Linked DNA regions of Acuticoccus sediminis. The protein of the gene in region 1 interacts with the protein of each later gene in a pairwise test. Links are inferred from orthologs where the notes say so. Each region holds a gene or a part of one and is shown in the gene's direction. Other genes may lie near its edges.

Evidence for each region.
Region 2: the proteins of DLJ53_RS12925 (region 1) and dnaE interact in binary tests that used the Escherichia coli proteins (3 or more experiments, as listed by UniProt). The link is inferred for Acuticoccus sediminis from one-to-one orthologs.
Region 3: the proteins of DLJ53_RS12925 (region 1) and cyoB interact in binary tests that used the Escherichia coli proteins (3 or more experiments, as listed by UniProt). The link is inferred for Acuticoccus sediminis from one-to-one orthologs.

What each region holds. Positions count from the first base shown.
Region 1 is NZ_QHHQ01000002.1:1,103,881-1,111,174, forward strand. The notes cover bases 1,889-4,670. They hold DLJ53_RS12925 (pyridoxal phosphate-dependent aminotransferase), read left to right. Parts: upstream 1,889-2,590; coding sequence 2,591-3,751; downstream 3,752-4,670. Other genes in these bases: DLJ53_RS12920 (LysR family transcriptional regulator), read left to right, coding at 1,889-2,496; DLJ53_RS12930 (AEC family transporter), read left to right, coding at 3,751-4,670. Also shown: hutI (imidazolonepropionase), read left to right, coding at 1-703; DLJ53_RS12915 (MBL fold metallo-hydrolase), read left to right, coding at 700-1,590; more of DLJ53_RS12920, read left to right, coding at 1,621-1,888; more of DLJ53_RS12930, read left to right, coding at 4,671-4,680; DLJ53_RS36045 (LysR substrate-binding domain-containing protein), read right to left, coding at 4,694-4,987; DLJ53_RS36050 (aldo/keto reductase), read left to right, coding at 4,943-5,134; DLJ53_RS12940 (DUF3604 domain-containing protein), read right to left, coding at 5,202-7,294. UniProt on the Escherichia coli protein: Shows aminotransferase activity with methionine and histidine as substrates, and to a lesser extent also with phenylalanine.
Region 2 is NZ_QHHQ01000008.1:89,030-95,242, reverse strand. What follows is about bases 1-3,957. They hold dnaE (DNA polymerase III subunit alpha), read left to right. Parts: upstream 1-319; coding sequence 320-3,757; downstream 3,758-3,957. Other genes in these bases: DLJ53_RS28010 (ABC transporter ATP-binding protein), read left to right, coding at 1-69. Outside these bases: DLJ53_RS28000 (efflux RND transporter permease subunit), read left to right, coding at 4,076-6,213. UniProt on the Escherichia coli protein: DNA polymerase III is a complex, multichain enzyme responsible for most of the replicative synthesis in bacteria. This DNA polymerase also exhibits 3' to 5' exonuclease activity. The alpha chain is the DNA polymerase catalytic subunit.
Region 3 is NZ_QHHQ01000005.1:155,322-160,569, reverse strand. What follows is about bases 1-2,992. They hold cyoB (cytochrome o ubiquinol oxidase subunit I), read left to right. Parts: upstream 1-493; coding sequence 494-2,491; downstream 2,492-2,992. Other genes in these bases: cyoC (cytochrome o ubiquinol oxidase subunit III), read left to right, coding at 2,492-2,992; cyoA (ubiquinol oxidase subunit II), read left to right, coding at 1-481. Also shown: more of cyoC, read left to right, coding at 2,993-3,124; cyoD (cytochrome o ubiquinol oxidase subunit IV), read left to right, coding at 3,124-3,531; DLJ53_RS22325 (SURF1 family protein), read left to right, coding at 3,539-4,315; DLJ53_RS22320 (ATP-binding protein), read left to right, coding at 4,415-5,248. UniProt on the Escherichia coli protein: Cytochrome bo(3) ubiquinol oxidase is the terminal enzyme in the aerobic respiratory chain of E.coli that predominates when cells are grown at high aeration.

The sequences.
Region 1 (7,294 bases):
CCTCGACACCATCTGCGCCGAGACGATCCCGGAGATCGCCGAGCGGAACCTCGCCACCTTCTGCGACGTCTACGTCGACCCCAACGTCTTCACGATCGAGGAGTGCGCGCGCGTCCTCGCCGTCGCCGCCGACCACGGCCTCGTCGCCAAGCTCCATACCGACGCCCGCGTCAACGTCGGCGGCGCCCGGCTCGCGGTGGAGATGGGCGCCGCCTCCGTCGACCACGCCAACATGCTCTCCGACGACGACCTCGACGCCCTCGCAGAGGCCGGCACCGCCGTCGCCTTCTTCCCCGGCTTCGACTGGGCGGTGAACCACCCGCATCCGGTCGACGCCCGCCGGTTCTGCGACCATGGCGTCACCGTCGCCATCGCCACCGACCTGTGCCCCGTCTGCTGGCACCTGTCGCAGCAGATGACGATGGGCTTTGCCTGCCGCCTCTCCGGCCTCACCGCGGACGAGGCGCTGATGGGCGCCACCATCAACGCCGCCAGGGCGCTGCGCCTCGACGCCCGGATCGGCTCGCTCGCCGCCGGCAAGCAGGCCGACATCGCCGTGTTCGACACGCCCGACCATGCCCGCATCCCGTTCCGCTTCGGCGCCAACTCGGCCCGGACGGTGATCAAGAAGGGCCGCGTCCTCGTCGAGGACGGCCGCCTCATCGATCGCAGCGCGATGGACCAACCCCGGATGGACCGATGAAAGACCGCAAGGACGAGGGCCTCTGGGCCTGGCGCCAGGCCGAGAACAACAACCACATGATCGCCCTGCAGGAGGGGCTGCCGGAGGCGAAGGGACCGGCCGAGCTCGCCTTCTTCGGCTCCTCGGCGTTCCGTATCACGTCCCCGGCGGGCGTCTCGATCATGATCGACCCCTGGCGCAACCACCCCGCAGGCGGCTGGGACTGGTACCTCTACGACTTCCCGAAGACGGAGGTGGACATCGCCATCTCAACCCACGCCCACTTCGACCATGACGGGCTGCATCTCGTGTCGGCCAACGTCATCCTCGACCGTCTCGTCGGGACCTTCGCGTTCGCCGACGTCACGATCACCGGCATCGCCGACAAGCACGTCTCCGATTCGACGCACAATGCCTGGAACTGGGCGAACCTCACCCGCAGCCTCACGCCGATGGAGACGCTGCCGCCGCACAACTGGCGCTCGTTCGACAACTCGCTGATCATCGTCGAGACCGGCGGCGTCCGGATCCTGCACTGGGGCGACAACCGGCCCGACCCGCCGGAACACGTCTGGGAGATGATCGGCCCGGTGGACGTCGCGCTCCTGCCCGTCGACGGGTCCGAGCACGTCCTCTCCTACGCCCAGGCCGACGCGGTGGCGGCGCGGCTCGGCGCGAAGATCATCGTGCCGCATCACTATTTCATCTGGGACGTGCTGCACCGCGCCTCGACGATGCAGCCGCCCGACGCGTGGGTGAACGGACGCCCCGGCTCGGTCTGGCTCGACAAGGGCGCCGTCGCCCTCGATCCCGCGACCGTCGCCGCGTGCGATGGCGTCGCCTGGTGCTTCGGCGATAACGTCGCGTTCGAGAAACCGACCTTCGCGGACGCCGCCGCCCACCGGTGACGCCGCCGCGAGGCACCACAGGATGAGACCTTGTCGCTCCGTGCGCTGCGCAGCCTCGTCGCCATCACCCGGTACGGCACCTTCGCCCGCGCGGCGGAGGCGCTGGGGCTGACCCCGTCCGCCGTCGGCCTCCACGTCAAGGCGCTCGAGGAGGAGTTCGGCGTCACGCTGTTCGACCGCTCCCGCCGCCAGCCGGTGCTGACGGCGGCGGGCGAGATCGCCGTCGAGCATGCCCGCGGCGTGCTCGACGGCTACGACGCCATCAAGGACGCCGTCGCCTCCGGCCCCGGGATCGCCGGGCGGTTGCGGCTCGGCGCGATCCAGACCGCGCTCGCCGGCGTACTTCCGGAGGCGCTGAGCCGGCTGCAGGCGGCGCACCCGCGCCTCCATATCCGTGTCAACTCCGGCATGTCCGCCGAGCTCGCGCGCGAGATCGAGGCCGGCAACATCGACGCGGCGGTCACCACCGAGCCGGTCAAGCCCTACCCCGCGGGCCTCCACTTCGACCCGACGTACTGCGACCGCTTCTGGGTCGTCGCCTCGCCGGAGCACGAGGGCGTGGACACGAGGACCCTCCTCACCCGCCTGCCGCTCCTGCGCTTCGACAAGCGCGCCTGGGCCGGGCGCATCATCGAGGACGAGCTGCGCCGGCAGGGCTTGCGCGTGCGCGAGGAAATGGAGCTCGACAGCCAGCAGGCGCTCGCCCGCATGGCCGCCACCGGCCTCGGCGTCGCCGTCGTCCCGCTCGACGAGCGCGACCTTGAGAGCCTGCCGCCGCTGTACCGCCAACCCTTCGGCGAGCCGCAACTCGTACGCCGCGTCGGCGTGCTCTCGCTGGAGGAGGCGCCGGCCGCCCGCTTCGTGGCGCTGCTGGTGGAGGCCCTGATCGCGGTCAGCCGACCATAGAGTTTTTCGCTACTTCTGCTGAAGAATTATGCGTTTTTTCTTCGGCGTCGGGGGCTGTACTCACGTCACTGTGTTTTTCCGTGACGAGGTTTGAATGTCCCTGCCCCGCTTCCGGCCGGTGGCCGCCGGCTCGCCCATCCTGGCCATGGCGCGCAAGGCGGCCGAGCATCGCGCCGCTGGTCACGAGGTCATCGACCTGACCCTCGGCGAACCCGACTTCGCGCCGCCGGACCACGTGATCGCCGCCGCGCACGAGGCGCTCGACACCCGCCGCATGGGCTACACGCCCGTCAACGGCATCCCGCCGCTGCGGGCCGCGATCCGCGAGCACTTCGCCCGGGAGCGCGGCCTCACCTTCGCCGACGACGAGATCGCCGTCGGCTGCGGTGCCAAGCAGGTGATCTTCAACGCCTTCCTCGCCTCGCTCGAAAAAGGCGACGAGGTCGTCCTCCCCGCACCCTACTGGGCGTCCTACCCGGACATGGTGCGGGCCTGCGGGGCGGTGCCGGTGGTGGTGCCGACCGCGCTGGAAACCGGCTTCCGCCTCGACCCGGACGTGCTTGCCGCGGCGATCACCCCGAAGACGCGCTGGGTCGTCATCAACGCGCCCGGCAACCCCTCCGGCGCGGTCTACTCCGCGTCCGATCTCGCCGCCCTCGCGGAGGTGATCGCCGGCCACCCGCGCATCCTCGTCCTCTCCGACGACATCTACGCGCCGATCCGCTTCTCCGACACGCCCTACGCCTCGTTCGCCGCGGTCGTGCCGGACCTCGCGGACCGGACGCTGACCATCGACGGCGTCTCCAAGGCGTACGCGATGACGGGGTGGCGCGTCGGCTGGGCGGGCGGGCCGAAGGACCTCGTCACCGCCATCAACGCGGTCCAGTCGCAGAACGCCACGCAGACGTCCTCGCTGTCCCAGATCGCCGCCGTGGCGGCGCTGACCGGCCCGCAGGACTCGCTCCCGGTCCGGGCGGAGATCTACCGCAAGCGGCGCGACGCGGCGCTGGCCGTGCTCGCCGAGAGCCCGCACCTGTCGACCGCAGCGCCCGACGGGGCCTTCTACCTCTTCCCCCGCATCGCCGGCCGCCACGGTGACGAGACGGCGATGGCGCTCCTGGAGGCGACGGGCGTCGCCGTCGTGCCGGGCTCGGCGTTCGGCGGGGACGACCACCTGCGCCTCTCCTTCGCGCTCGATGAAGCGAGCCTCGTGGAGGGCTGCCGCCGCATCGTCGACTTCCTGGGGCGGGCGTGATGGTCCTCGCGATCCTCATCGCCCTCGCGCCGATCGTCCTCCTCGTGGCGGCCGGCAACCTGATGCGCCGCCGGGGCTTCCTGGCGGACACCTTCTGGCCCCAGGCCGAGCGGCTCTCCTATTTCGTGCTGCTGCCGTGCCTCTTCATCCACGGCCTCGCGATGGCCGACCTCGACGGCGTCCCGGTGCTGCGGCTCGCGGCGGTGCTGGTCGTCTCCACCTTCGGCACCGCGCTCCTCATGGTGCTGGCGCGGCGCGTGATCGGCGGCGGCGGCCCGGCGTTCACTTCGGTGTTCCAGGGCGGCGTCCGCTTCAACAACTATGTCGGCGTCACGGCCGCGATCGCGCTCTTCGGCGCGCCGGCCATCGGCCTCTCGGCCGTCGCCAACGCGGCGATCGTGCCGACGGTCAACATCCTCGTCATCCTGGTGTTCGCGCAATATGCCGGCGCGGAACCCTCGATCCGCGGCGTGGTGCGCGGGATCGTCACGAACCCGCTGGTGGTCGCCTGCGCGATCGGGGTCACCTTGCAGGCGACCGGGCTGGGGCTCCCCCCGGGTGTCGCGGGCGCGGTGAAGGCGCTCGGCACGGCCTCCCTGCCGCTCGGCCTCCTGTGCGTCGGCGCGGCGTTCCAGTGGAAGGCCGTCGGCACGGCGGTTCGGCCGACGGTGGCGGCGATGATCTTCAAGTTCGGCGTCATGCCGGCCGCGACCGTCCTCGCCTGCCTCGCGTTCGGCCTGAGCGGGCCGCCGGCGGCCGTCGCGGTGCTGTTCCAGACGCTCCCGACCGCGTCTTCCGCCTACATCCTCGCCCGCCAGCTCGGCGGCGACGCGCCGCTGATGGCCTCCATCGTCACGGTGCAGACGGTGGCCGCCGCGATCGCCGTTCCGGCCGTTCTTCTCCTCAGCCCGGTGGTCCTGCAGATCTGACGGCAGGCGCCGTTCAGACGCGCGGCGCGGCGCCGATGCCGGCGAGCCCCTCGGTCAGGTGGTCGAGGAGCATCCGCACCCGGCGCGATGCGCGGCTGCGCGGCGGGGACACGGCGTAAAGGTTCGTCGCCTCCGCCGTAAACGCCTCCAACGCCGTCTCGAGCCGGCCGGCGGCGAGCTCCTCCGCGACGTCGAAGCTCGACTTCATCACGACCCCCGCACCGGCGACCGCCCAGTCCTTCAGCGCCTGGCCGTCGTTGACGTGCCGGTCGCCACGGCCGAGGCGGACGGGCTGCCCGCCTACCAGGCGCTCGCCTGGCTCATCGCCCGCGAGGGCGTGACGGCGCCGATCGCCAGCGCCACCAGCGTCGCCCAGGTCGAGAGCTTCGCGAAGGCCGCGACCCTGTCGCTGAACGCGGACGAGATCGCCCGTCTCACCGACACGGCGTCCTAATTCGCGGCGCCCCGGCCCGGCGCGGGCGAAGCGTGGCGGCGGGCGGAGCGCCGCCGCGCAGCGGAGTTCAGCGGAACAGGTAGATGGGGCTCGACCACGCCTGGAAGCCGTCCTCGGTGGTGACGGCGATCCAGATCGGCGTGTCCCCGTCCGCCTTCAAGGTGAGCGTGCGCTCGAACGAGAGGCTGCGGGCGAGACGCGCCTCGGGCAGCCGCTGCACGCTGAGGCGCCGGTCGAGGCCGCCCGCGTCCATGACGATCGGGTCGAGGCCGATCCCGGCCAGCGGCCGCTCCAGCGTCCCCCGGTTGGTCTCGACGGTGAGCACCGAGCCGTCCGTGGCGGTGAGCCAGGCGTCGAAGCCCATGAAGTTGCCGGTGGTGACGCCCTTGAACGAGACGCTCTCGCCGCCGCGCTGCTCAAGCATCTGCTCCTTGTTCCAATGGTTCACCGTCTCGAACCGGTCGATGGAAGCGCCGGCGAAGCGGGCGCGGCCGGTCCACAGCGTGTCGCGCCCGCGGCCGCGATACTCCGCCCCCGCCCACAGGACGCGGATGCGGTTGCCGAGGTCCTCCTCGCCGTAGGTGCGGATCACCTCCAGCGGCGCCGCCCCGTCGCGCAGCTCGACGCGCTCGATCCCCGCGTGCGCCTCGATCCGGACGGCGAGCGTGACCTCCCCGCCCGCGACCCTGACGATATCGCCCATGATCGCGGTCCGCGCCTCGGCCCGTGCCGCATCCGGGTCGGCGGCCGGATTGCGCTCGAAGACGACCGATCCGTCCGGCAGCGTGGCCGTCACATCCATGAAGAGGCGGCAGCCGGTGGTGCCGTAGTGATGGCGGCGGCGCTGCGCCTCCATGATCGAGGCGCGGTCGTTGCGGTCGGTGAGGAAGCAGGTGAGCCCGCCATAGGCGCCGAAGCGCGACGCGCCGGGATAGCTGGCGCCCGGCCGCCCCTTGTGGCCGTCGCTGTTGCAGACCACGCCGACGCGGCGGCCGAGCGGGAACCCGTCGGTCAGGATCCACTCGAACGTCCCCCAGGCGGAGTGCATCTCCACCGCCGTCTCGAGCTTCGGGTCGTGGTCGTAGAAGATGTTCGCGTAGCGCCCGCCGACGTGGGCGTAGATCACGCAGTCCTCGCCGCGCAGCTTGTCGTAGAGGTCGGTCAGGGTGTTCGCGTCGGTCATGAGGTCGGAGCGGTCCTCGAGGATCGCGTGGCTGCACCGCGCGATGGTGCGCCCCTCGGTCGCGAAGTAGACGTTGTGGTCGCCGCCGACCGCCGTGTTGCCGGACCACTCGTAGCCCGGGAACACGGTGAAGCGCCCCGGCTCGTTCCACTCCGCCGTCAGCTCGTTGAGCCGTGCCCAGAAGGGCAGGTTGATCTGGAAGTCGTTGCCCTGGTGGGCCGAGACGTCGAGGAACGCCTTGTTGCGGGCGAAATCGAAGTAGCTCTCGATGGTGTTGACGCCGATGGTCTCGCCTGTCTGCCCGTGCAGGTCGCCCCAGAACCCGGCATGATCGCCCGCCTCGACGACGAGCGGCCCCGCCTCCGCGACCAGCGCGTCGTCGACGAACACCTTGATGCGCAGCGTGCCGGGCGCCGCGACGCTCAGCCCCTCGAACACCATCGAGCGGTCGCCGGGCGCGTAGTCGAACTCGAGGTCGAGGCCCGTCACCGGGAGCGACGGCTCGAGCCTCACCCGCCCCTTCGCCTGCTGCGTCGGGTTGCCGTTGCGGTCCTCGGACTTCAGGCCGAGGTGGAACGGCTCGCCCGGGCGGCGCAGGGTCGGCATCACCGCCGCCCAGCGGTGCGCGGGGCCGGCCACCACCGGGACGACGAACTGCTCGGAAAGCGGCAGGAAGTTGCCCGTCGCCTGCACGTCCGTCGCGACACGGAACTCGTAGCTGTGCTCGGCGAAGGTCTGCATCAGCATGCCGGGCGAGCCGCGCGACATGTCGCCGAACGTCAGCGTGATCGTCTCGCCTTCCTTCAGGTAGCCGCCGTTGACCTGCGCGGTCACGCAGTAGGCCCACGGGCGCGGCCCTTCAGGGCCGCAGCGCAGGGTGATCTTCGCCTCGCCGTCGGTGACCGCGCTCACGTAGTTCGGGCCGCCCGGGTCGGTCGACTGCGCCCGCCCCGCGTCCGTGATCGAGCGGAAGGAGA
Region 2 (6,213 bases), on another replicon or contig:
AACCAGGCCCTCGCGAGCCAGCTCGACCGCACGGTAACCCTGAAGGAAGGCCGAATCGTCGCGCTATAATTGACGCTATCTGTCGAATAAGTTTCTCGCGAATCACGCTTGATGTTCTCGGAACATTCTACTACGTTCCAATGAGAACAAAGAGAGGTCAGTGATGCAGCGGTTCTTTCTCGATTGTGGTGCGTTCGTTTCCTGTTCGGCCTTCGTCGTCGCCCTCATTCTGTGGATTGACGGAATGCAGGTCCCCCTCGTGTGATCCCATCGGACCGATCCGGCGCTAAGGTGAGCGCCGGTATCTGGGAGGCGCGTCATGTTCGTCCATCTGAGGGTCCACTCGGCCTACTCTCTCCTGGAAGGCGCGCTGCACCTCAAGAAGATCGTGTCGCTTGCAGCGGCGGACAATCAGCCCGCCGTCGCCGTCAGCGACACGGCCAATCTCTTCGGCGCATTGGAGTTTTCGGAAAAGGCGTATGGCGAGGGCGTGCAGCCCCTCATCGCCTGCACCGTCCCCATCCGCCTCGCCGAGCGGATCCAGGGTGGCCGGCGGATCACGCCCATCGCCCGCATGCCCCTGATCGCCACCTGCCCGGACAGCTTCGCCAACCTGCAGCGGCTGATCAGCCACGCCTACCTGAAGTCGGACGGCGAGACCGTCGCCGTCCCGGTCGACGGCCTCGCCCCCTACGCCGACGGCATCATCGCCCTCTCCGGCTGGACCGACGGTCCCGTCGGCAAGACGCTCGAGCTCGGCGAGACCGACGGCGCCGCCGCGCTGTTCGACGAACTTCGCGAAACGTTCGGAGATCGTTTCTATTGTGAGCTCCAGCGCCACGGGACGACGGCGGAGAACACGTTCGAGGCGTTCGCCGTGGGCCTCGCCTACGACAGGGGCGTTCCCCTCGTCGCCACCAACGAGGTCTACTTCGCCAAGCGCGACGACTACGAGGCGCACGACGCGCTGATCGCCATCGCCGAAGGCCGCCGCCTCGCCGACGACGACCGGCGGCGCCTGACGCCGGAACACTATTTCAAGACCCAGGGCGAGATGGAGGCCCTCTTCAGCGACCTCCCGGAGGCGATCGCCTCGACGGTCGAGATCGCCATGCGCTCCCACTTCCGGGTAAAGAAGTGCCCGCCGATGCTGCCGCGCTTCATCGCCGCCGAGCGCAAGGCCCAGGGCCTGCCGCCGGAGGACAAGACCGAGGAGCAGGAGCTGGAGGCCGAGGCCGAGCGGCTCACCCAGATGGCGAAAGACGGCCTAGAACGGCGCTTCGCCACGCGCGGCATGGCGCCCGGCGTCGACCGCGAGGCGTACGAGCACCGCCTGGAGCACGAGCTCGGCATCATCTGCCGGATGAAGTTCCCCGGCTACTTCCTCATCGTCGCCGACTTCATCCAGTGGGCGAAGGCGCACGACGTCGCCGTGGGGCCGGGCCGCGGCTCGGGCGCCGGCTCGCTCGTCGCCTACGCGCTGACGATCACCGACCTCGACCCGCTCCGCTTCGACCTCCTGTTCGAGCGCTTCCTCAACCCGGAACGCGTCTCGATGCCGGACTTCGACGTCGACTTCTGCCAGGAGAAGCGCGACCGGGTCATCCACTACGTCCAGGAGCGCTACGGCCCGGACCGGGTGGCGCAGATCATCACCTTCGGGACCCTCCAGGCCCGCGCCGTGGTGCGCGACGTCGGCCGCGTGCTCGACATGCCGTACGGCAAGGTCGACCAGCTCGCCAAGCTCGTCCCCTCCAACCCTGCCAACCCGATCACCCTCGGCCAGGCGCTGGAGCAGGAATCGAAGCTGCAGGAGGCGAAGGCGCAGGACGGCGAGATCGACCGCCTGCTGCAGATGGCGCTGAAGCTCGAGGGGCTCTACCGCCACGCCTCCACCCACGCCGCCGGCATCGTCATCGGCGACCGGCCGCTGGAGGAGATCGTCCCCCTCTACCGCGACCCGCGGTCCGACCTCCCCGTCACCCAGTACAACATGAAATGGGTGGAATCGGGCGGCCTGGTGAAGTTCGACTTCCTTGGCCTCAAGACGCTCACCACCATCGAGCGCGCAATCGCCCTGATCCCGGACGAGATCGACCTCGATACCCTGCCGCTGGACGACGGCCCCACCTACGAGCTGCTCGCGAGGGGCGAGACCGCCGGCGTTTTCCAGCTGGAAAGTCAGGGCATGAGGAAGGCGCTGGTCGGCATGAAGCCCGACCGGTTCGAGGACATCATCGCCATCGTGGCGCTCTACCGCCCGGGCCCGATGGACAACATCCCGAGCTACAACCGCCGCAAGCAGGGGCTGGAGGAGCCGGACTACCTCCACCCCAAGCTCGAGCCGATCCTGAAAGAGACCTACGGCATCATCATCTACCAGGAGCAGGTGATGCAGATCGCGCAGGTCCTGTCGGGCTACTCGCTCGGCGAAGCCGACCTGCTGCGCCGCGCCATGGGCAAGAAGATCGCCGCCGAAATGGCGGTGCAGCGCGACCGCTTCGTCGACGGCGCGGTGAAGGACGGCACCAGGGCGGCCGACGCGAACCGCATCTTCGACCTCGTCGCCAAGTTCGCGAACTACGGGTTCAACAAGTCCCACGCCGCCGCCTACGCCCTCGTCGCCTACCATACGGCCTACCTGAAGACGCACTACCCGTCGGAGTTCCTCGCCGCGTCGATGACCCTCGACATGGGCAACACCGACAAGCTCGCCGACTTCCGGGGCGAGGCGCAGCGCATGGGCATAAAGGTGCTGCCACCCTCCATCGAGAAGTCGAAGGGCGAGTTCTCGGTGGAGAAGGGTGATATCGTCTACGGCCTCGGCGCCATCAAGGGCGTCGGCTGGCCCCTCGTGCACCACATCGAGGAGACGCGCGCCAAGGCGCCGTACAAGGACCTCTCGGACTTCGCGAACCGCCTCGACCCGAAGGCCGCGCCCAAGCGCTCCATGGAGGCGCTCGTCGCGGCCGGCACCTTCGACGTCTGGGTGCCGGACCGGGGCAGCCTCTCGGCGGGTCTGGAACAGGTGCTGGGCGTTGCCAACCGCGTCGCCTCCGGCGCGGCGGTCGGCCAGAACGACTTCTTCGGCGCCAGCGCGGCGGAGGACATCCGCCTGCCCACCAATGCGGTCTGGACCCCGCACGAGCGGCTGAAGCGCGAGCTCGACGCCATCGGCTTCTACCTCTCCGCGCACCCGCTCGACGACTACCGCGAGGCGCTGGAGAAGGCCGGCGTGCCGCAGTGGCGCGACTTCCCGGCCGCCGTGCGCCGGGGAGAGGGGGCGAAGATCGCCGGCGTTGTCGTCTCACGGCAGGAGCGCCGCACCAAGAGCGGCAACCGGATGGGGATCCTCGCCCTCTCCGACCCGTCCGGCCAGTACGAGGCGATCGCCTTCTCCGACACGCTCGACGCGTACCGGGAGAAGCTCGAGCCGGGGAGCTGCGTCCTCCTTTCCGTGACCGCGCGGGAGGAGGAGGAAGGCATCTCGATCCGCATCGGCCACGTGGAGCCGCTGGAGAAGCTGGCCGCCAAGCAGTCGACGACGCTCACCGTCTTCCTCGACCGCGCCGACGTCATCACCTCGATCGAGCGGCTGATCGGTCATCAGGGGATGTGCACGGTGAAGCTAGTCGCCCTCACCCAGGGCGGCGGCCGCGAGGTGGAGATGGCCCTGCGGGAGCCGCGCGCCGTCTCGCGATCGGTCGCCAACGCCATCAAGTCGATACCCGGCGTGGTCGACGTCGCCTACGCCTGAGCACCCGGCTCCTCTGCATCCTACGCCGGGCCCCGCGCTGGCCGCGATAACGGGCGGCATCCGCTCGCGCCGTCGCGAGGGCCGGCGCGGCAGGGATCCCACACCTTCCGGCCGGATGGTGCGTCGCAACACTGAGATGCGCCGCCCCGGTAGGCCGCGCGGGGATCGGCTGCTATAAGCTCGCCTCAGGAAGTGTGGATCCTGCCCCCCTCCCCGGCGAATGCGACATTCAAGTTCTGGAGCCCGTTCGCGGAATGTGCTCTAGGGACCGATCGCTAAGCGTGCTGCTGCACGTTGCCGGGCTGCTAAAGGTCACTCATGGCACAGTTCTTCATTGATCGTCCCGTTTTTGCCTGGGTGATCTCGATCATCATCATGGGCGTCGGCATCCTCGCGATCATGACGCTGCCGGTCGCGCAGTACCCGCAGATCGCCCCGCCGTCGGTGCAGATCACAGCCACTTATCCCGGCGCGTCCGCCGAGACGGTCGCCAACACCGTCACCCAGGTCATCGAGCAGCAGATGACCGGTCTCGACGGCCTGCGCTACATCTCGTCGAACTCGACGTCGACGGGCCAGGCCGAGATCACCCTCACCTTCCGCACCGGCACCGACCCCGACATCGCGCAGGTGCAGGTGCAGAACCGCCTCAGTCAGGCGACACCGCTCCTACCCGAGACCGTGCAGCGCCAGGGCATTACGGTGGAGAAGTCGTCCGCCGGCTTCCTCATGGTGATCGCGCTCATCTCCGAAGACGGCGCGCTCGATCAGGTGGACCTGTCCGACTACCTGACGTCCAACATGGTCGACGAGATCAGCCGCATCCAGGGCGTCGGCAAGGTGCAGGTGTTCGGCTCGCAGTACGCGATGCGCATCTGGCTCGACCCGTCCAAGCTCGCCGCCTACGAGCTGTCGGCCGAGGCCGTGGTCAACGCCGTCGCGGCAGAGAACGCGCAGATCTCCGCCGGCGAGTTCGGCAGCCTCCCCGCGGTCGAGGGGCAGATGCTGAACGCGACGGTCACCGCCCAGTCGCTGCTGCAGACGCCGCAGGACTTCGAGCAGATCGTCGTGCGCGCCGAGACCGACGGCGGCCTCGTCCTCCTGCAGGACGTCGCCCGGGTGGAGATCGGCGCGGAGAGCTACCAGACCATCGCCCGCTACAACCGCCAGCCGGCGTCCGGCATGGCGATCCAGCTCGCGACCGGCGCCAACGCGCTCGACACCGCCGAGGCCGTCCGCGCACGGGTCGACGAGTTCGCCCAGTTCTTCCCCGAGGGCGTCTCCTACGTCGTCCCGTACGACACGACGCCGTTCGTCACGATCTCCATCGAGTCGGTGATCCACACCCTCTTCGAGGCGATCGTGCTCGTGTTCTTCGTGATGTTCCTGTTCCTGCAGAACTTCCGCGCGACCCTCATCCCGACGCTCGCGGTGCCGGTCGTTCTGCTCGGAACGTTCGGCGTGCTGGCGGCGGCAGGGTTCTCCATCAACACGCTGACGATGCTCGCCATGGTGCTGGCCATCGGCCTCCTCGTCGACGACGCGATCGTCGTGGTGGAGAACGTCGAGCGCATCATGGAGGAGGAAGGCCTCACCCCGCGCGAGGCGACACGCAAGTCCATGGGGCAGATCACGGGCGCCCTCATCGGCATCGCGATGGTGCTGTCGGCGGTGTTCGTGCCGATGGCCTTCTTCGGCGGCTCGACCGGCGTCATCTACAAGCAGTTCGCCGTCACCATCGTCTCGGCGATGGCGCTGTCGGTGGTCGTCGCATTGACGCTGACGCCGGCCCTCTGCGCCCAGCTCCTGAAGCAGCCCAAGCACGGCGCCGTGAAGCGCGGTCCGTTCGGCTGGTTCAACCGCGGCTTCAACGCCACGCAGAACGGCTACTCCAGGCTGGTCGGCGCGACCGCCGGGCGGCCGCTGCGGATGGGCATCATCTACCTCGCCCTCGCCGGGGGCATGGTCTACCTCTTCATCAACACGCCGACGGGCTTCCTGCCGGACGAAGACCAGGGGATCATGTTCACCCTCGTCCAGGCGCCGACCGGCGCCACGGCAGGGCGCACGCTCCAGACCATCAAGACGATCGAGGACTACTACCTCGACCACGAGCAGGACGACGTGAACTCCATCTTCACGGTGGTCGGCTTCTCGTTCGCGGGCGGTGGCCAGAACATGGGCATCGGCTTCGTCCGGCTGAAGGACTGGGACGAGCGGACCGAGCCGGGCCAGGCGGTGCAGGCGCTGGCGGGCCGGGCCTACGGCGCGCTCAGCCAGATCCAGGACGCGCTCGTCTTCCCGGTGGTGCCGCCGGCGGTGATCGAACTCGGCAACGTGTCGGGCTTCGACTTCTACCTCCAGGCCCGCGCAGGGCAGACGCACGAGCAGCTTCTCGAGGCGCGCAACCAGCTGCTCGGCGCCATGGCGGCGTCGCCGCTGATCGCGTCGGCACG
Region 3 (5,248 bases), on another replicon or contig:
GAACCAGCCGGGCGAGTTCGAGGGCTTCTCGAGCAACTACAGCGGCGAAGGCTTCTCGGGCATGCGCTTCGTCATGAAGTCGGTCGACGACGCCGGTTTCGACGCCTGGATCGAGGCGGCCCGGAGCTCCGCCAGGACCCTCGACCGCGACGCCTACCTGGAACTCGCCAAGCCCAGCGAGAAGGTCCCCGCCGAGACCTTCACGAACGTCGACCCGTCGCTGTTCCAGGCGATCGTCGAGCAGTGCGTCGAGCCGGGCTCGCTCTGCATGAGCGAGTGGATGGTCGCGGACGACGGCTCGCCGCTGTGCGGCCCGCTCACGACCGCGAGCCTCAACGAAGCCGATTTCACCGTCGACGCGCCGATGTCGCGGCCGCACGGCACGGGCCTCTCCCCCGTCCGCGGCGCCGGCATGAAGACGCCCACCGACAAGTCCTGGCAAGCGACGGAAGCCGCGCTTCCCGCCCCCACGCAACTCTGACCGAGCCCAGTAATGTTTTCTCAGCTTTGGGCGTTCCTGTTCGGGCGCCTCTCGTTCGACTCCCTGCCGTTCCACGAGCCGATCCTGATCGTGACCTTCATCGCGGTCGCGATCGGCGGCGCGGCGGTCCTGGGCGCGATCACCTACTTCAAGCTCTGGGGCTACCTGTGGCGTGAGTGGTTCACCACCGTCGACCACAAGCGCATCGGCATCATGTACATGGTGCTCGGGCTCATCATGCTGCTGCGCGGCTTCGCGGACGCGATCATGATGCGCGCGCAGCAGGCGATGGCGTTCGGCGGGAACGAGGGCTACCTGCCGCCGCACCACTACGACCAGATCTTCACCGCGCACGGCGTGATCATGATCTTCTTCGTGGCGATGCCGTTCGTCACCGGCTTCATGAACTACGTGGTGCCGCTGCAGATCGGCGCGCGCGACGTCGCCTTCCCGTTCCTGAACAACTTCTCGTTCTGGATGACGGTGTCCGGCGCGGTCCTGGTGATGACGTCGCTGTTCATCGGCCTGTTCGCGCGGACCGGCTGGCTCGCCTACCCGCCGCTGTCGGACATCACCTACAGTCCGGACGTCGGCGTCGACTATTACATATGGGCGTTGCAGATCGCGGGTGTGGGCACACTCCTATCGGGCGTCAACCTGATCGCGACCATCATCAAGATGCGCGCGCCGGGCATGGGCATGATGAAGATGCCCGTGTTCACGTGGACCGCGCTGTGCGCCAACATCCTCATCGTCGCGGCCTTCCCGGTCCTGACGGCGGTGCTCGCGATGCTGACGCTCGACCGCTACGTCGGCACGCACTTCTTCACCAATGACGGTGGCGGCAACGCCATGATGTACATCAACCTCATCTGGATCTGGGGTCACCCGGAGGTGTACATCCTCATCCTGCCGGCCTTCGGCATCTTCTCCGAGGTCGTCTCGACGTTCTGCGGCAAGCGCCTCTTCGGTTACACGTCGATGGTCTATGCGACGGTGGTCATCACCGTGCTCGCCTACATCGTGTGGCTGCACCACTTCTTCACGATGGGGTCGGGTGCGAGCGTGAACTCGTTCTTCGGCATCACGACCATGATCATCTCGATCCCGACCGGGGCGAAGATGTTCAACTGGCTGTTCACGATGTACCACGGCCGCATCCGCTTCGAGCTGCCGATGATGTGGACCATCGCCTTCATGCTGACGTTCGTGATCGGCGGCATGACGGGCGTGCTGCTGGCCGTGCCGCCGGCGGACTTCGTCCTCCACAACTCGCTGTTCCTGGTCGCGCACTTCCACAACGTGATCATCGGCGGCGTGCTGTTCGGCATGTTCGCGGGCATCAGCTTCTGGTGGCCGAAGGCGTTCGGCTTCAAGCTCGACCCGTTCTGGGGCAAGGTCTCCTTCTGGTTCTGGGTGATCGGCTTCTACTTCGCCTTCATGCCGCTCTACGTGCTCGGCCTGATGGGCGTGACGCGCCGCCTGAACCACTTCGACGATCCGTCGCTGCAGATCTGGTTCATCATCGCCGCCTTCGGCGCCGCGCTGATCGCGGTGGGCATCCTCGCCTTCCTCATCCAGATCGCCTGGTCGATCAAGAACCGCGAGAAGCTGCGGGACACGACGGGCGACCCGTGGAACGGCCGCACGCTGGAGTGGTCCACCTCCTCGCCGCCGCCGGACTACAACTTCGCCTTCACCCCGGTCATCCATGACTCGGACGCCTGGTGGGACATGAAGAGGCGCGGCTACACGCGGCCGCTGGAAGGCTTCAAGTCGATCCACATGCCCAGGAACACGGGCACGGGGATCATCCTGGCCGGCCTCGCCTTTATCTGCGGCTTCTCCCTGGTCTGGTACATCTGGTGGCTCGCCGTCGTGGCCTTCGTCGCGATGATCGCCACCGCGATCCACCACACCTTCAACTACGACCGTGACATGGACGTGCCGGCCGATGTGGTCGTCGAGACCGAGGCCCAGCGCACCACGCTCCTGGGGCAGGGGGCCTGAATGTCGACTGCAACACCCGCGCCCGAGAGCGAGATGACGACGCCGACCTTCTACCTGACGGACGAGCACGCGCATGAGTCGGGCGGCTCGACCATGCTCGGCTTCTGGATCTACCTGATGAGCGACTGTCTCATCTTCGCGAGCCTGTTCGCCACCTACGGTGTGCTGAGCCAGGCGACCGCGGGCGGTCCCGGAGCGGCGGAGCTGTTCGAGCTGCCGCTCGTCGCGATCAACACGACGATGCTGCTCCTCTCCTCCATCACCTACGGCTTCGCCATGCTGGCGATGGAGAAGGGGTCGGTGCCGCAGGTGCAGCGCTGGCTCGTCGTCACGGGCCTCTTCGGCGCCGCGTTCATCGGCATCGAGCTCTACGAGTTCGCCCACCTCATCCACGAGGGGGCGGGCCCGGGCCGCTCGGCCTTCCTGTCGGCCTTCTTCGCGCTGGTCGGCACCCACGGGCTGCACGTGACCGTCGGCATCGTCTGGCTGATCGTGCTGATGGTCCAGGTCAGGAAGCTCGGCCTGATCGCCGCCAACCGCCGCCGTCTGATGTGCCTCAGCCTGTTCTGGCACTTCCTCGACGTCATCTGGATCGGCGTCTTCACCTTCGTCTATCTCCTGGGAGCCCTGTGATGAGCGCTGAGACCCACACCGACGCTCACCACGACGACCACGGCCACGGACACGACGCCGGTCACCCCGGCGGCACCTTCTCCGGCTACATGACCGGCTTCATCCTGTCGGTCATCCTGACGGCGATCCCGTTCTGGCTGGTGATGAGCGGGTATATCCCGGACAAGACGACGACGGCGCTCCTCGTCATGGGCTTCGCCGTGGTCCAGATCGTCGTGCACATGGTGTTTTTCCTGCACATGACGCCAAGCGCGGAAGGCGGCTGGACGATGATGGCGCTGATCTTCACCCTCGTCCTGGTGGTGATCACGCTCGCCGGCTCGCTCTGGGTCATGTACCACATGAACACCAACATGATGCCGTGGAACGTCGCGCCCCTCTCCGGGAGCGCGGCCAGCGGGGGCTGAGACCGCCGTGGGACGCAAGCGCCGTACGCTCGCCATCGGATTCGCCGCCTTCGCGACGGTCGTCTTCGTGTGCCTCGGCGTGTGGCAGCTGCAGCGGCGGGAGTGGAAGCTCGACCTGATCGCCCGGGTCGACGCGCGCCTCGCCGCCGCGCCGGTCGCCGCGCCCGGCCCCGACGGCTGGGCCGGCATCACCGCCGACGGGGACGCCTACCGCCGCGTCACCGCCACGGGCACCTACGAGACCGGCCACGACACGCTGGTGCAGGCCGTCACCGAACTCGGCCCCGGCAGCTGGGTCCTGACCCCGCTCGCGACGGCGGAAGGCTTCACCGTCCTCGTCAACCGCGGCTTCGCGCCGCCGGACCGCCGCACCCCCGCCGACATCGCGCCGCCGGAGGGACCGGTGACGGTCACCGGCCTCCTGCGCGTCACGGAGCCGGGCGGCGCCTTCCTGCGCTCCAACGACCCGGACGCCGGCCGCTGGTACTCGCGCGACACCGCCGCGATCGCCACCGCCGGGGGCCTCGGCGCGGTCGCGCCCTATTTTATCGACGCGGACGCGGACGCGCCGGGCGAGGTCCCGGTCGGCGGCCTCACGGTCGTCCAGTTCCGCAATTCCCACCTCGTTTATGCGTTGACATGGTTCGCCCTGGCGCTGACATCCATCGCGATCACGGCGCTCGGACTGCGCCGTGAGAGGGGACCGTCCGAGGCCGGACGATCCGGGACGGCGCGGTCCGAAAGCGGGCGGGGCGATACGAAGCGGGTGGCCGTCGGCGGTTAGCCCGGCCACAGGCCTTGCGTGCCCGCGCGGACGGTCCGGCGGCACGCCGGGGCCGGCACCCGGCGGCGAACGGACGCCCCGAATTTTGGAGGCGAGAATTTGAGCGGCACCGGCGCGGCGCGGGTCAGCGCTGCCGACGCGCTTCGGCCAGGGTCCGGCGCGGACGACAGCGGCAAGAAGAACATGCTCCTCCTGATCCAGCTCCGCTGGATCGCGGTGGCGGGGCAGGTGGTGACCATCCTCGTCGTCGGCCCCGGCTTCGGCGTGGCGCTGCCGCTCCCGGAGATGGGCATCGTCGTCCTCGCCCAGATCGCCCTCAGCCTCGTCAGCCTGCGCTGGGTGCGGCGGCGCGAGAGGGTCGCGCCGGAGACGCTCCTGCTGGTGCTGGTGCTCGACGTCGCGGCGCTGACGGCTCAACTCTACATGAGCGGCGGCGGGGCCAACCCGTTCGCCGCGCTCTACCTGCTGCAGGTCGCGCTCGCGGCGGTCCTGCTCGACGCAAGGTCGGCGTGGCTTATCGTCGCCATGACGACCGCCTGCTACATCGGCCTCACGCTCAAGTACGAGCCGCTTCAGGTTCCCGGCCGCAACGATTCCGAGCTCTTCCGCTTGCATACGTTGGGGCTTTTGACCTGCTTCGTGCTGATGGCCGGCCTCCTTGTCGCCTTCCTCACCCGCATCGCCGGCAACCTGCGCGAACGTGACGCCCGCATAGCGGCCTTGCGCCAGAACGCAGTCGAAGAAGATCATATTGTGCGAATGGGACTTCTGGCATCGGGGGCCGCGCACGAGCTCGGCACGCCGCTCGCCTCGCTGTCGGTCACGCTGGGTGACTGGCAGCACATGCCGGAGTTCGCCAACGACCCGGATCGCGCACAGGAGATCGCAGAGATGCAGGCGGAGGTGAAGCGGTGCAAGTCGATCGTCACCGGC